4 regions of the Formosa undariae genome follow, and region 3 is predicted to be linked to each of the others. Evidence: riboswitches for the same ligand, from Rfam matches in the RefSeq annotation. Region 3 holds a riboswitch; each other region holds the start of a gene.
What was found. A riboswitch is a leader RNA that binds a small molecule or an ion and turns the genes downstream of it on or off. The one in region 3 is predicted to bind cobalamin.
Positions count from the first base shown of each region.

Region 1 (3,215 bases), on a different contig from region 3:
GTTCTAGATAGTTAGATGCTATGTTTGCTTTCTGGCTGTAGCGACTTCCCGTATAAATAAAACTGTAGTTAAACTGAAACGCTTTATATCCTGTCATAACTGTTGCACTCCCGCTATGAAGCGGTATATATGGTATTTGGTCGCCATAACTATTACTATTAGCCGTTACATCTATTGATTCTTGATAAGTGTAATTAAGCATTCCGGTAACATTAAAATCTTTATAAAATGTTACGGAAGATTTTATGCCGACTTCTAACCCAGTAGTTTCTACTTCACCAAGATTTAGCATGGTCCATCTAAATAAATTAGCTCCGGGAACAGCCACAATTTTATCGGTAATCCATATTTTATAAACATCGGCTTGGATTTCGAAGAAGGATTTCTGTTTAGAATGTTGATATGAAAATCCGAAATCAATTTGCTCTGAATTTTCTGGTCTAAGAAAAGTATTCCCAACAAAAGTGTAGTACAAATCGTTAAAAGTAGGCATTCTGAAAATATTCTTATAAAACCCACGTAATCTCAAATCTGAATTTTGAAAAGGTTGTAGATTAATCAACACGGAAGGCGAGAATTTCTGAAAATCGTCTGCCGAATCGTAGGCTTGTACCGTCTCATTTACCGTGGTACTTAATACACTTAATTGAAGATTTAATCGTTTAAAATGAAAGTTACTTGCTAATGCATTTAGCATGGAAAATCGCTTGGGATATGCAAAACGATATAAGTTGGCATCGAGTGTATTTTCTTCAAAATCTGAAGCAAGAGATACTTCCCAAAACGGTTTCAGTTTAACCGTATTTACTATAGATGTGTAATATTTTTTCTGATTGTATCTGTTGTCTAAAATTCCATCCAGAGAAACAATTTCAGGGTCAACGTAACGCGTATAATCATCGGCGTATTTTCCTCTAACAACAAAGAAGTACGAGTCGTTTACTTCATATTTAAATTCACCTTGAATAAAACTATTTTTATCCCATAAACGTTGCGGACGCTCAAAACGATTTGCTACGATGGCACCTGGCAAACCGCGTTCGGAATCGAAATGATAATATTTTAAGTTCCAACTAATTTTCTTTGACGGATTTCCATAAAGCGCCGCTTCTACGCGATACGATTTTATGTCTGCATTTTTACGCACTGCTGTAGTATCATAAGTCCCATTCGTATATTGAAATTTATATTCACCATCGGCAGAGACCATTTCGGCACTCACGCGGGCAGCTATCTTAGGCGTTAAATTATAATCGAAAGAAAATGATGGATTAATTAGTCCGAAGGAGCCCGTTTTAAAGGTTACATCTGCTTGATATGCTTTTTCATTATTAAAATCTGGAGTTTTCGATTTTAAATAAATACTATTTGCAGACGCATAAGCATTTGCGGACTGGTCTAAATCGGTCCGTTGCCCTTGGTACAAGCTTACTTGTTCCATATTATTTAAGGAATATTTCCCTAAATCGACTTGACCATTTTGCGCATTTCCTAATTTAACACCATCGTAAAAGACTCCTGTATGTTGCGAACCCATACTACGAATATTCACCGTTTTTAATCCACCTACTCCACCGTAGTCTTTAAGCTGAACACCGCTAAAATAACGTATCGCATCGGCTACATTTAAACTATTTAAACGGGCTAACGTTCCGCCATCTAAAGTTTGCACTGGTGCTGGAGACACGTGTTTTTTATGTTGCGTAATATTATATTTTAATACAACTTCTTTCAGGGAGGTAGCGGCAACAGTATCCTGTTCTTGTGCCAAAACAGACACCGAACTGAAACACGTGATACATGTTATTAAAATAAAATTATAAAACAATTTTGAAAACCTCACCTCTATTAATTTATTGCAATCGAGGGCAGACTAACCGGTACGGGACACAGTTACTCCTAAAGAGAAGAATAATACGATTCTAATCCTAGCTTTTATCCCCGAAAGCTATTTGAATTACTAAAAAATGGCAGTTCTTCTGACTTACTCCTTCCACCTGGCCTTCCCTTTCTATTGAAAAGTGACCGAAAATTAGGTTTCCGTTATGAGCTTACAGCTGCGGGACAGTTTCGGATTTTCACCGAATTCTCTTTTAATGTTAATGTTTAAATAAACACAACAACCATTTCCCTTAATATTTAAAAATGCAAATTTAGACAAAAAACACAGATAGCAAACCATCTATTTCACATTTCATACTATTAAAATAATTCCTAGACTAATTACATCCTTTAAACACATGAAATCAGAATTTTATATAGTAAAGCAAATATAATGAGTAGGATTGATATCACTTATGATATCTATCATAGAAGATAACTATAAATTTTAAAATAAGATCTCGTGTGTGAGATCGCAACATCAATAAATTAGCATATATATTGATTCGAATAAACCCAACTTAAGTTAAGTGGATTACGGATTAGAATTTAAGGCCCCGAAAATAAACGAATACCTTGGTAATTTAAAAAAACCTGGAGAGAACCCTTCTTTCTTTATTTAGTTTCAAACATAATCTGAATAACACAGATAAAAATGAAGTTCGGGGTAAAAAGAAAAGGGCTGAAATATTTTATATTCCAGCCCTTTATCCTAAAACGTATTTTTTTATATAAGCTATAATCTTTGAAAATTAATTTAAGAAACCATTTAGACATTTCTAAATAGCCTTAGAACACAGTACGGTTGTAATAAGAAGTTTACTCTTCTACTACGATATCGTAATCATAATTAAATTCCCCTGCGATGTTATAAGCTCTGTAAGACAAAACATATTCTCCTGGAGCTTCAGCAACAAATTCATAAGAATTTTCAGAAGAAACTAAAATATCGTTTAAACTCCACTCATTAGCATATATGCTATCTACTTCTGTTACTCTTTGAGCCTCAAATGTAATGCGATCTCCAACTTTCATACCGTCCTTAAACGATAATTCTGTCATATTTAATTCGGGAGCAGCAACGCGAAAATCTGCATAGTCTTTTGCACAAGAAACAAACAAAGATGCGCATACTAGGAAAAATATGGCTGTACGCCATGTTCTGAAGTTTAATTTTTTCATTTTGTTATAGATTTGGGTTGATTCAATAATTTTACTAAAACTTCTCTAGCTACTACATTCCTTTTATTCGGAAATCAAGTATAAATCAGGTTAAAAATAAGCTTAAAGCTACTAGATGGTTTTATGTACTAATTAATTCTCTTTTTTATGTT
Region 1 is NZ_JBHMEZ010000003.1:1,067,728-1,070,942, forward strand. Features, by position in the region: gene ACFFVB_RS07810 (TonB-dependent receptor domain-containing protein) at 1-1,780, opposite strand, end outside; cobalamin riboswitch at 1,953-2,143, opposite strand; gene ACFFVB_RS07815 (hypothetical protein) at 2,701-3,063, opposite strand.
Region 1: another riboswitch for cobalamin. It lies ahead of ACFFVB_RS07810 (TonB-dependent receptor domain-containing protein); the one in region 3 lies ahead of nrdG (anaerobic ribonucleoside-triphosphate reductase activating protein).

Region 2 (3,215 bases), on a different contig from region 3:
TGTAAGTGTTGTTTTCCATTTTTAAAATAAGTCGTCGCTAGTTATACTTTGGGCTCTTTTACTATAATTAATTGAACGTTTAACGAAGAAATCTCCGTGTTTTGTTCCGATTATTTCGTCATCAAACCATTCTGTTTGAGCTAATAATTTGTGATCAATTTCAAATATTTTATCAATTCCAATACTCTCTAAAGAGTTATTAAAACGATTTTTTATGAATTCGTTTATAACCGCTTTCGGAATAAAATCTAATTCACCTTTTTCGAAAATCCAATCTATAATTTTACTTTCAGAATGATATGCTTCTTCGCAAAGTTGCTGAATCATAATCTTATACGTGTCGTTAAACCATTCTGGGTGTTCGTCCTTAATAATATTAATAAGCTCGATACCAAAATCCCCGTGAATTTGTTCTTCTTTAGAAGTGGCCTCTACGACATTTGAAATCCCTTTAAGCATATTTTTATGCTTATTGAAAGCCATGATGATTAAGAACTGAGAGAATAAAGACACATGTTCTATAAATAGAGAGAATAGTAATACAGATTCTGCATACTCTTCATTATTCTCACTTTTAGCGTTCTTTAAAGCGGTTTCTAAATACTGAACGCGCTTCATAATAGCAGGCTTTTTCTTTAATTTTTCGAATTCATTATTTAATCCTAAAATCTCTAATAGGTGTGAATACGCATCATGATGTCTCACTTCACTTTCAGCAAAAGTGGCACCCACAGATCCTATTTCTGGCTTAGGCATGCGGTGATAAATATCGCCCCAAAAGGTTTTTACTGCAACTTCTATTTGAGAGATAGCCAACATCGTGTTTTTTATTGCACTTTGCTCTACAGGTGTTAAAGCCGATTTGAAATCTTGAATATCACTCGTGAAATTAAATTCGGTATGAATCCAGTAGGAGTGACGAATAGCAGGAACATATTCGTAAAGTTGTGGGTATTCGTAAGGTTTTAAATTGATACGTTTTTCGAAAATATTACTTTTTCTACTCTGCGTCTGGTTATTTCTATAAATAATATAAGCTTTCGCTACATCGACAAACTCACTATGCATTAGTTTTTTCTCGACAATATCTTGTACTTCTTCTACTGTTGGTACGTAATCTTTATCTTGATTTCGACGCTCTAAAAGCTCGATATATACATTTTTTGCTATTAGTTCTGCATCAATACTAGAACCATGGTTAACGGCTAGCATAGCTTTTGTAACAGCAGCTGTAATTTTCTGAAGATCGAATGGTTTTGACTTAAAATTTCTTTTAATAATTTGAATTATTTCCATACTTACGATATTAAGTTGGTCTAGTGAACCTTAATTTAAACCCCTTCTTTTCTAAATAAATTTAGATAAAACAGTAATCTTTTAATAAAAATTACAGCGAGGCATTCAATCTTGGTTACAAACCATTAGTTGTTAATCATGTTTAAATTTGCAATACTGATCTTGGGAACATAAGGAAGAAAAAGAAAGAGACTACGCATATAATATGGCACAACATTCTTCTAACTCCAGCTTCAATCCCCGAAAGCACATTGAATTATTAATATTAAATGGCAGGTCTTCTGACTAACTCCTTTCACTCGGCCTTCCCATTCTTTCGAAAAGTGACCTTATTTGAGCTTCCGTTCGTGAGCATACAGCTGCGGGACAGTTCCAGAATTACACCGGATTCCCTTTTAATATCAAGTTCGTAAACTTGATAACCAATTAAAGTTAAAATCGGGTGTAAATTTATCTACTATAAATAAGTTTTAATAATTTACTTATCAGAACTTATTGACAATTGTAAATAAATAAAAATTGATAATCATTTTGGTGCTATTAAAGGTCGTAATCGCGCCTGAATATAAGACAACAAAATCTGTTCTAAACTGTTTTTTAAATTAAAGGGGTATATTCATATTTATAGATCCAGTTTAAAATGTTCTAGTTTTTTCAATTCATCTGCAACGATGGCATTCCAACGGACTTGTTCTTCATGGTCTGTGGAATGGTGGGTTTGATCATCGTATTGCTTCTGAAAATAGTAATACGACCTAAACAGGCTTTTATGAATGCGTCTGTAATCGGATTGCAACACGTCTCCAGCTGATTTTTTTATTTTATCAATGTCTCGTCTCATTTTTCTGGCATACAATTCTGCGATATCGAAATGCACTTGCTCGTGCTTTAAAATGTATTCACTCTTGGTATTAATCCAAGAGATATCTTTATGAAACTTCGCTAAAACGTGATACTCATATTTCCCGTTTTTAAAGGCATAAGGCACAATAATAATGTTTGCACCCGTAATTGCTTTTTTGGACGTTGTGGTATCTACTTTTGCCTGAAAGTCTGATAATTTTAACGCCCTGTCTCTAGTCCATATAATAGCCTCATTGGTTTCCTTCTCAATCTTGTTAACGTTCTGAGCATAGGCGTCTGTACTTAGACTCATCATCAAGAAAAGTGTAATGATATAGTATTTATATATGTCCTTCATCTCAGTATAACACGTATTAAAACACTTTCTTGCATAAAAAAAATCCGAACGCCTGTCCGGATTTTTTATATATAAAATAGAGGTAATTATTTAATCTCTATAACTTCTAAATCGAAAGTTAAAGCCTGACCAGCAAGTGGATGGTTTCCATCTACTACAATATGATCATCTTGAATATCTACAACTCTAAATTGGTGCTCTCTACCATCTTCACTTTTAGAAGTCAGTCCCATTCCTAGTTCTGGTTTTACTTCTGGAGGTAATTGTTCGTTGGCCACTTTGTGAAACAACTCTTCGTTAATGTCGCCGTATGCGTCTTCTTTAGTTATTTCAACTGTTTTTTTCTCGTTCACTTTCATATCAATGATAGCATTTTCAAAACCAGGAATTAACATACCCTGACCAATAGTAATTTCTATAGGCTCACGCTCTAAAGAACTATCGAATACACGACCATCATTTAACTTTCCTGTGTAATGTACTTTTACTGTATCATTCTCTTTTACTTGACTCATACTCTGTTTTTAAAGTTTTAATAAAAAGCAAAGCTAGGATTTTAAGTTGGAAGCACCCAAAATATAGGCTAAAAGTCTGAAAATTAAGAAAGGTTTAACGTCTAATCCCTTTAAAATAAACACGAAACCAAAAAATCTTATCAATTGTTTAGACATGTAGTGATATCCATTTTAAATCATCAAACCCAAGTAAATATATAAGC
Region 2 is NZ_JBHMEZ010000003.1:405,253-408,467, reverse strand. Features, by position in the region: gene ACFFVB_RS05230 (ribonucleoside-diphosphate reductase subunit alpha) at 1-19, opposite strand, end outside; gene ACFFVB_RS05225 (ribonucleotide-diphosphate reductase subunit beta) at 22-1,296, opposite strand; cobalamin riboswitch at 1,551-1,738, opposite strand; gene ACFFVB_RS05220 (DUF922 domain-containing protein) at 1,919-2,497, opposite strand; gene ACFFVB_RS05215 (FKBP-type peptidyl-prolyl cis-trans isomerase) at 2,584-3,012, opposite strand.
Region 2: another riboswitch for cobalamin. It lies ahead of ACFFVB_RS05225 (ribonucleotide-diphosphate reductase subunit beta); the one in region 3 lies ahead of nrdG (anaerobic ribonucleoside-triphosphate reductase activating protein).

Region 3 (3,215 bases):
ACAGCATAGAAATAGGAATTATAACACTCGCGAGGAGAAAACAAACCATCTTCCTTATCCCATTTTGCGTTTTTAACACCTAAATTTTCAGCAGGGACAAATTCGGTATTAAACATATATCCGAATTCTTTTTTGGCTTCTTTATTCGCATCATAAATAATTTTAAGATTTGTAGACACAAACGATTTATAGGTCTCGTTATTCTCTGCGTTTATACCTAAACTTTCTGCAGCTTCCACCATACCATTAATTCCAATGGTTAAAAACTGTTTTTCCAAAGCGATAAAACCTGAATTATAAACAGGTAGCATGCCTGCATTTTTATATTCTTCGATCAAGCTTCTATAAGCCACCTGATATTTCTGAATTTTCTGAATTACAATTTTTAAATCATCTCCCTTTTGCACCAAGCGATTCATGTTTAACGTAATCACATTTATAGATCCGGTAGATACTCCGCCTGCCCCAAGCGAATAACTAAAGGTGTTATCACTAATTTCATTTCTTAACCGGCAACAAGACGCTAAACTATCGGCACTTTCAGACTGATAGATAAAAAACGAGTTTCCCTCACTTAATTCTGAAGCACACATGTCTGCAAAATCATGATCTACAGGTTTTCCATCCTTTACCAACATGGCCGCGGTAACCACAGGAAAAGTCAATACTGCTTTTTCGCGTTCGGCATTAAACCACGTCATAAAAAATTGTTGTAATTTATTTAAGCTTTCAAGTTCTGGTTTGCTCATATCTGGAAATACAAATTCACCGAATAAGCTTTCAAAATATTTTTCGTCGTATAAAGAAATATTCCAGAATACTGACTGATACCCTCTAGCGGCAGCAGGCTGATTTATAGCATATACAACATGTTGTAAATGATTTTCGATGGTTTTAGTATTTGTATTTACATAATCTGCACCAAAATCTTTACGTGCAAAATAATCGAAATACAACAAAAACTCTACCGTTGCCAAAGCACCTGCAAATTGAGAGCTCACTGCAAAAACAAGATTTACAAACTCGCCACAAAAACTTTCTAAATGTTGTGGAGCTTTACTTTCCCCTCCTAATTTTGTTAATCCATCAAACAAAAACGGATACATACTTATAGAAGCACAGTACGGTTTTAAAGAGGTTTCGTCATGCACATATATTTCATGAGATTCTATTTGTCTAACATATTCGTTCGCTAAATCGTCTCCAAATAAGTCTGCTATTTTATTTTTCACCAATTGCCTGTTTACCTGAATATTTATGTCTTTATTCAATTCGGCTTCCATAGTGGCTATATTTTTAGAAGACACATTAGCATTGGCATCCATTTTAGAGCCATCGGCGGCATTAGACGCGTTGATATAATTACTAATGAAATTGATTTTTTTATTGACTTGTTCTTGGGTTAATCTAATCATGGCTTAATGGTTTTTTAATAAATAAGTGATTTAATAACGAATTTGATTGTACGTGTGTAAATTTCTGATTGGTAGATAAAGCGTCTAATCCTCCTAATTCCGAAATCCACTTACCTGTTTTAATCCAAGTAAGCTCTCGTAATATATTTGCGCTAATATTATCTTCCCCTGTATATAAACAGGTTTTATAGTCTAGTTTTCGAGCGTAATGAAGACAGTTAACAAGCTCTGCCTCGTGCCATTCCCCGCCCATAAACAAAACACAACTTGCAAGCCCTTTATACTTTTTTAGAGTGTTTTTAAACGTTTCTAAGGTGAGTTCCGTGCCATTTTTCTCTTTCCATAGCATAGGAGAATGACAGCCTTTACAATGTAGTTTACAACCACAAATGCTAAAACAAATGCTAATTTCTCCAGGAACTTCCTGAAGTGCTATCTGAATGTTTGAATAATACATCCTTCTTTAAATTAGTCGACAAACAGGTATAAACAGACCGTTCTATCGATAGGTTAATCGTCAAAAAGCTAAGAGTATTTCTAATAAGAATATTCTATGCCATACACCTTTTTCCCGAAAGCTCGACATGATTTTGAATTTGGCAGGTCTTCTGACTCGCTCCTGTTTTACGCCTTCCCATTTCAATATATTGAAACAGTGGCTAAAAGAATGTAAAACATTTTAGAGAGCTTACAGCTGCGGGAACAGTTTAGGTTTTCCACCCAATTCCCTTTTAATCCCTGTATACTAGCGATGTATACTAAGAACCAATTTCTAAGTTAAAGATAAATAAGAAATCAAGATGTAAATTATATGTGCAGATATTTTATCAATAGAGTTGTTAACACTTCTTAAATCGGAGCGTCGTTTTTAATCCGTTATAAAAACGGATCATTCCTAATTGTTGCGTTTTTAAAATTATGTGGTTAATCGAGAAATAAAGAAATAATTCTACAGCTTTATGTTCTCGACTCCGCTCGAACACCCTAAAAAAACATGCGTTTTTTACTGTTATACATGCAATCTAGACGAGAACTTAAAAGTTTGAGAATTTAAACGGTATTTGAGTCGCCCAGAGAACCTCTTCATAATAATCTACAACCTGGTTTTTATGCCTACACATAGTCTATAGGACAGAATCTATATTTGATTAATAAAAAACATTGTATGTTCTCGACTCCGCTCGAACGCCCTCAAAAAACATGGCGTTTTTTATTGTTTTACAGGCAATCTAGAACAGAGATTAAAAGATTAAGAATTTAAATGGTATTCGATCCGAGTCGAGAATCTCTTCATGATTATCTACAACTCAACAAACCGTCTTCTTTATTTTATTTTGCATTTTTAATACCTAAATTTTCTATAGCCATACCCACTTTAAGCGATAGGCAAGCCTTTTCCTTGCTTTTTCATGATGCTAAGTAGAGATTTTGCATCAATATCAATTTTCTTAACCATTTTATTATCGACGATCAAAACTTCACCTTCTAAAGCGTTTGTTGTACTCGGAAAAAACACCACAGAATTGCTCGTTTTTTCATCTATTAAAAGACCTGGTTTATCACCCATTGGTGTACTAATTAACACAGATGTTCTATTATCTGGTTTCGGACTTATTTTATTCTCAAGCTCGGTTTTATATTTACTATATCCCGGAATAACATCAAGCAACATACCTTCAAACCAATCGTAAAATTTCATAAAACGTGGTAAGGTTGCCAGATATCCAAAAACATAGAAAATAATTAGTATTAGTAAACCTGTTGTAATGGTTAAGGAATACTTTCCGAAAAAATCGTCTA
Region 3 is NZ_JBHMEZ010000001.1:212,757-215,971, forward strand. Features, by position in the region: gene nrdD (anaerobic ribonucleoside-triphosphate reductase) at 1-1,415, opposite strand, end outside; gene nrdG (anaerobic ribonucleoside-triphosphate reductase activating protein) at 1,408-1,872, opposite strand; cobalamin riboswitch at 1,997-2,200, opposite strand; gene ACFFVB_RS00895 (DUF502 domain-containing protein) at 2,791-3,215, opposite strand, start outside.

Region 4 (3,215 bases), on a different contig from region 3:
GGGTTAATCCAAATGTCGCCCATTTTAGCTTTATTAAAAACCGTTTCGAAGTTTAGTGCTAAACTTCCCGAGCCTTGCGTATTTTTCCAAAGATAATTGGCATTTGCATCTTTTAAAAGCTGTGCTTCTGAGCTGGTGCCATTTGGCATATACCAAACATCTTTATACATGGCTCCACTAAATACACTAGGTCTATTTTCTACATTTTTGGCTAACGTTTTAGCCATTACATATTCCGTTTCAATACTATTATAAACGGCTTCTGCTTTATCTTCTTTATTAAACAGCACACCAAAAAACTTAATCCATTCGGCTTTTGCCAATGGCGTTTCTTCGACCCAATCCCCGTTATAAATAACTGGAATATTTGCTTTTTTAACGGTTTCCATAGAACTATTATTCCCATCTACGCCAAAAGCGATCACAACTTCTGGTCGCAATTCTAAAAGTACTTCTGTATTTACCCCTTCGTTTTTGCCAAGCTCACGAATTTCTTTATTATCAATTCGTGTTCTATTTTTTTCTGAAGACACATATTGTGTTCCTGGAAATCCAACTAATTTTTCATCTTCACCTAATAATTCTAAGCCAGGCAAATGCGTTGTCGATGTCACTACAATGCGCTCTATTGGGATAGGAATTATAGACTCGAAATCGTCTGCATTCAAATCTACAATATCCATCTGGTCCTTATCGACTAAAGCAAATTTATAACTCTTGTCTGCTTTTGGCCATGGACTATAAATTTCTAAAACCTTATAATTTTTAAACGTTTTAACCGAAAAGCCTTTAGCATGCTTTAAAGATAAATCTATACTTTGTTCTTGTATTTCTTTGACTGCTTTTGCGTCGTTTTTACAACTAAAAGCGAACACAAAGAGTAGAATAACTAAAAATTTTAACTGAAAAGGTTTCATTTAATTCAATTTTGAAAAGTGTGAATTATAATATTCAAAACGAATTAATACACACCTCAATTTAATATAAAGACACTTCAAATGTAAGCATATAAATTTCAGACGAAATAAATATTTTAATTTTTTAGTAGAAATAACACCCATAATACTGAAACTTCTTTACGAAAAAAATGGGATTTATATTTTAGTAGAAATAAAAACATTAGTTTTGAACCGAATTTTGGTTCATATCATTTAAAATGATGGATTAAAAGGGAATTGAGTGTAAATCTCGAACTGTTCCCGCAACTGTAATCTTAGTTTTGCTTTGCAAAATGCTTGTTATTAAAACTCTAATACACCACTGATTTTAATTTAAAATTGGGAAGGTAATTAACAAGACGAGAGTCAGGAGACCTGCCAAATTCAGCTAAACTAATTGACTTTCGGGCAAAGAGTCTTAACTATATGAAAGAAAAACGAATACTCTATTTTTTATTTTTTGCATGCGTTCTAACACAGTCTTTTGTGTTAAGCGATTCTATTCAGAAATTAGACACCATTCTAACTTCTGCCAATTCGCAATTAAATACGTATTGTACATCCCCTATTTATTCGAAAGAGCATGGATTAGGTAAGGCAACTAGCGCTTATTTTCGAGATACGACAGGGATTAAGAACGGTGTAAATTTAGACTTAAAATCAAAAAAATCCTGTCATTCCCATATTAAGAAGCAACAGGACGGCATAACTAAAATTACTTAAAACATTAATATATAATTAATTAAACTATGAAAAAGATAAACAAATTTTTAGTACTAGCTCTTGCGAGCACTGCTTTTTTAAGCTCATGTAGTAATGACGACGATGCAACTCCAGACCTTCCTAAAGGAGATTACGACACTGGATATTTTGTATTAAACGAAGGGAATGCTAACCCTGCAACAGCAAGTATTTCTTTTATTGGAAACGACGGTACGATGGAAGACGACGTTTACAGAACTGTAAATCCAACGTCTCCAGAAACGGGTACATATTTACAAAGTATGTTTTTTGATGACTATAATGCTTACATTATTTCTGGAAATGCAGACCAAATTACTGTTGTAGATCGTTACACTTTTGAATACAAGACTACAATTTCTACCGATTTTGAAAATCCTAGATACGGTGCTATTGCAAACGGAAAAGCCTATGTTACAAATTCTGCTGGATGGGAATTAGGATCTGCAGATGATTTTGTTACTGTAATAAATTTATCAGATTATTCTACATCTACTTTTGCAATGGAAAATGCAGAAAAAGTTATGGAAGAAGATGATATGATCTATTTTGCTAATGGATATTATGGTAGCGGACAAACTATTACTGTTTTAAATCCTAGTACAGATGCAACGACAATTATTGATTTAGGTGATGGAAATTCTCCTAATTCTATAGTTGAGGAAGATGACAATCTATACGTATTGACAACTAATTTTGCTGGTACACCAAATATTTTTGAGATTAGCACAGCTTCAAACACAATTACAAATACTATTGATTTATCAGGGGTGGTTACAAGTCCTAGGCTATTAAATATTGAAGATGATATTATGTATTTTACAGATGCAACATCTGTATATAAATTAGATATTAATGGTACAACACCTTCTAAAGTATTAGAATATACATCGACTTCTCTGTATGGTGCTATGTATAGTTTTACTGTAGAAGACGATAAGATTTACATTACAGATGGTGGCGATTTTGCTTCTGGAGGAACAGCTTACGAATACTCATTAACAGGATCTCTATTAAATACTTATATTGTTGGTGTAGGTCCAAACGGATTATATTTCAACGATTAATACCCCAAATGTATCATTAACCAAGAGAAATCGTCTAGAAAGAAATTTTTAGGCGATTTTTTATTTTCTGTCGGTATGGAATTTTTAGGGTTTATGGCTTCTTACTTGTCCTTTAAAAAGCATTGTTATACTTTTAACCTTCATTAAAACCAAATATTATGATATCAAGCAACACCTATTTTGAAGGTAATGTAAAATCTTTAGGCTATCAATCGGCAACTGGAGCATCGACTTTAGGCGTTATGGAAGCAGGAACCTACGAATTTGCCACCGACAAACATGAAACTATGAATGTTATAGAAGGTACAATGACCGTATTATTACCAGAATCTAGCAATTGGGAAACCTTTAAAGCAGGAGAATCTTATCAGATAGAAGCGAATAAAACCTTTCAAGTTAAGGTATCTGAGCAAACCTCTTATTTATGTCAGTATGAATAATAAGGTATTAGATAATTAAATACGATTAC
Region 4 is NZ_JBHMEZ010000003.1:584,447-587,661, forward strand. Features, by position in the region: gene ACFFVB_RS06030 (ABC transporter substrate-binding protein) at 1-917, opposite strand, end outside; cobalamin riboswitch at 1,122-1,335, shown strand; gene ACFFVB_RS06035 (hypothetical protein) at 1,365-1,661, shown strand; gene ACFFVB_RS06040 (DUF5074 domain-containing protein) at 1,688-2,746, shown strand; gene ppnP (pyrimidine/purine nucleoside phosphorylase) at 2,905-3,186, shown strand.
Region 4: another riboswitch for cobalamin. It lies ahead of ACFFVB_RS06035 (hypothetical protein); the one in region 3 lies ahead of nrdG (anaerobic ribonucleoside-triphosphate reductase activating protein).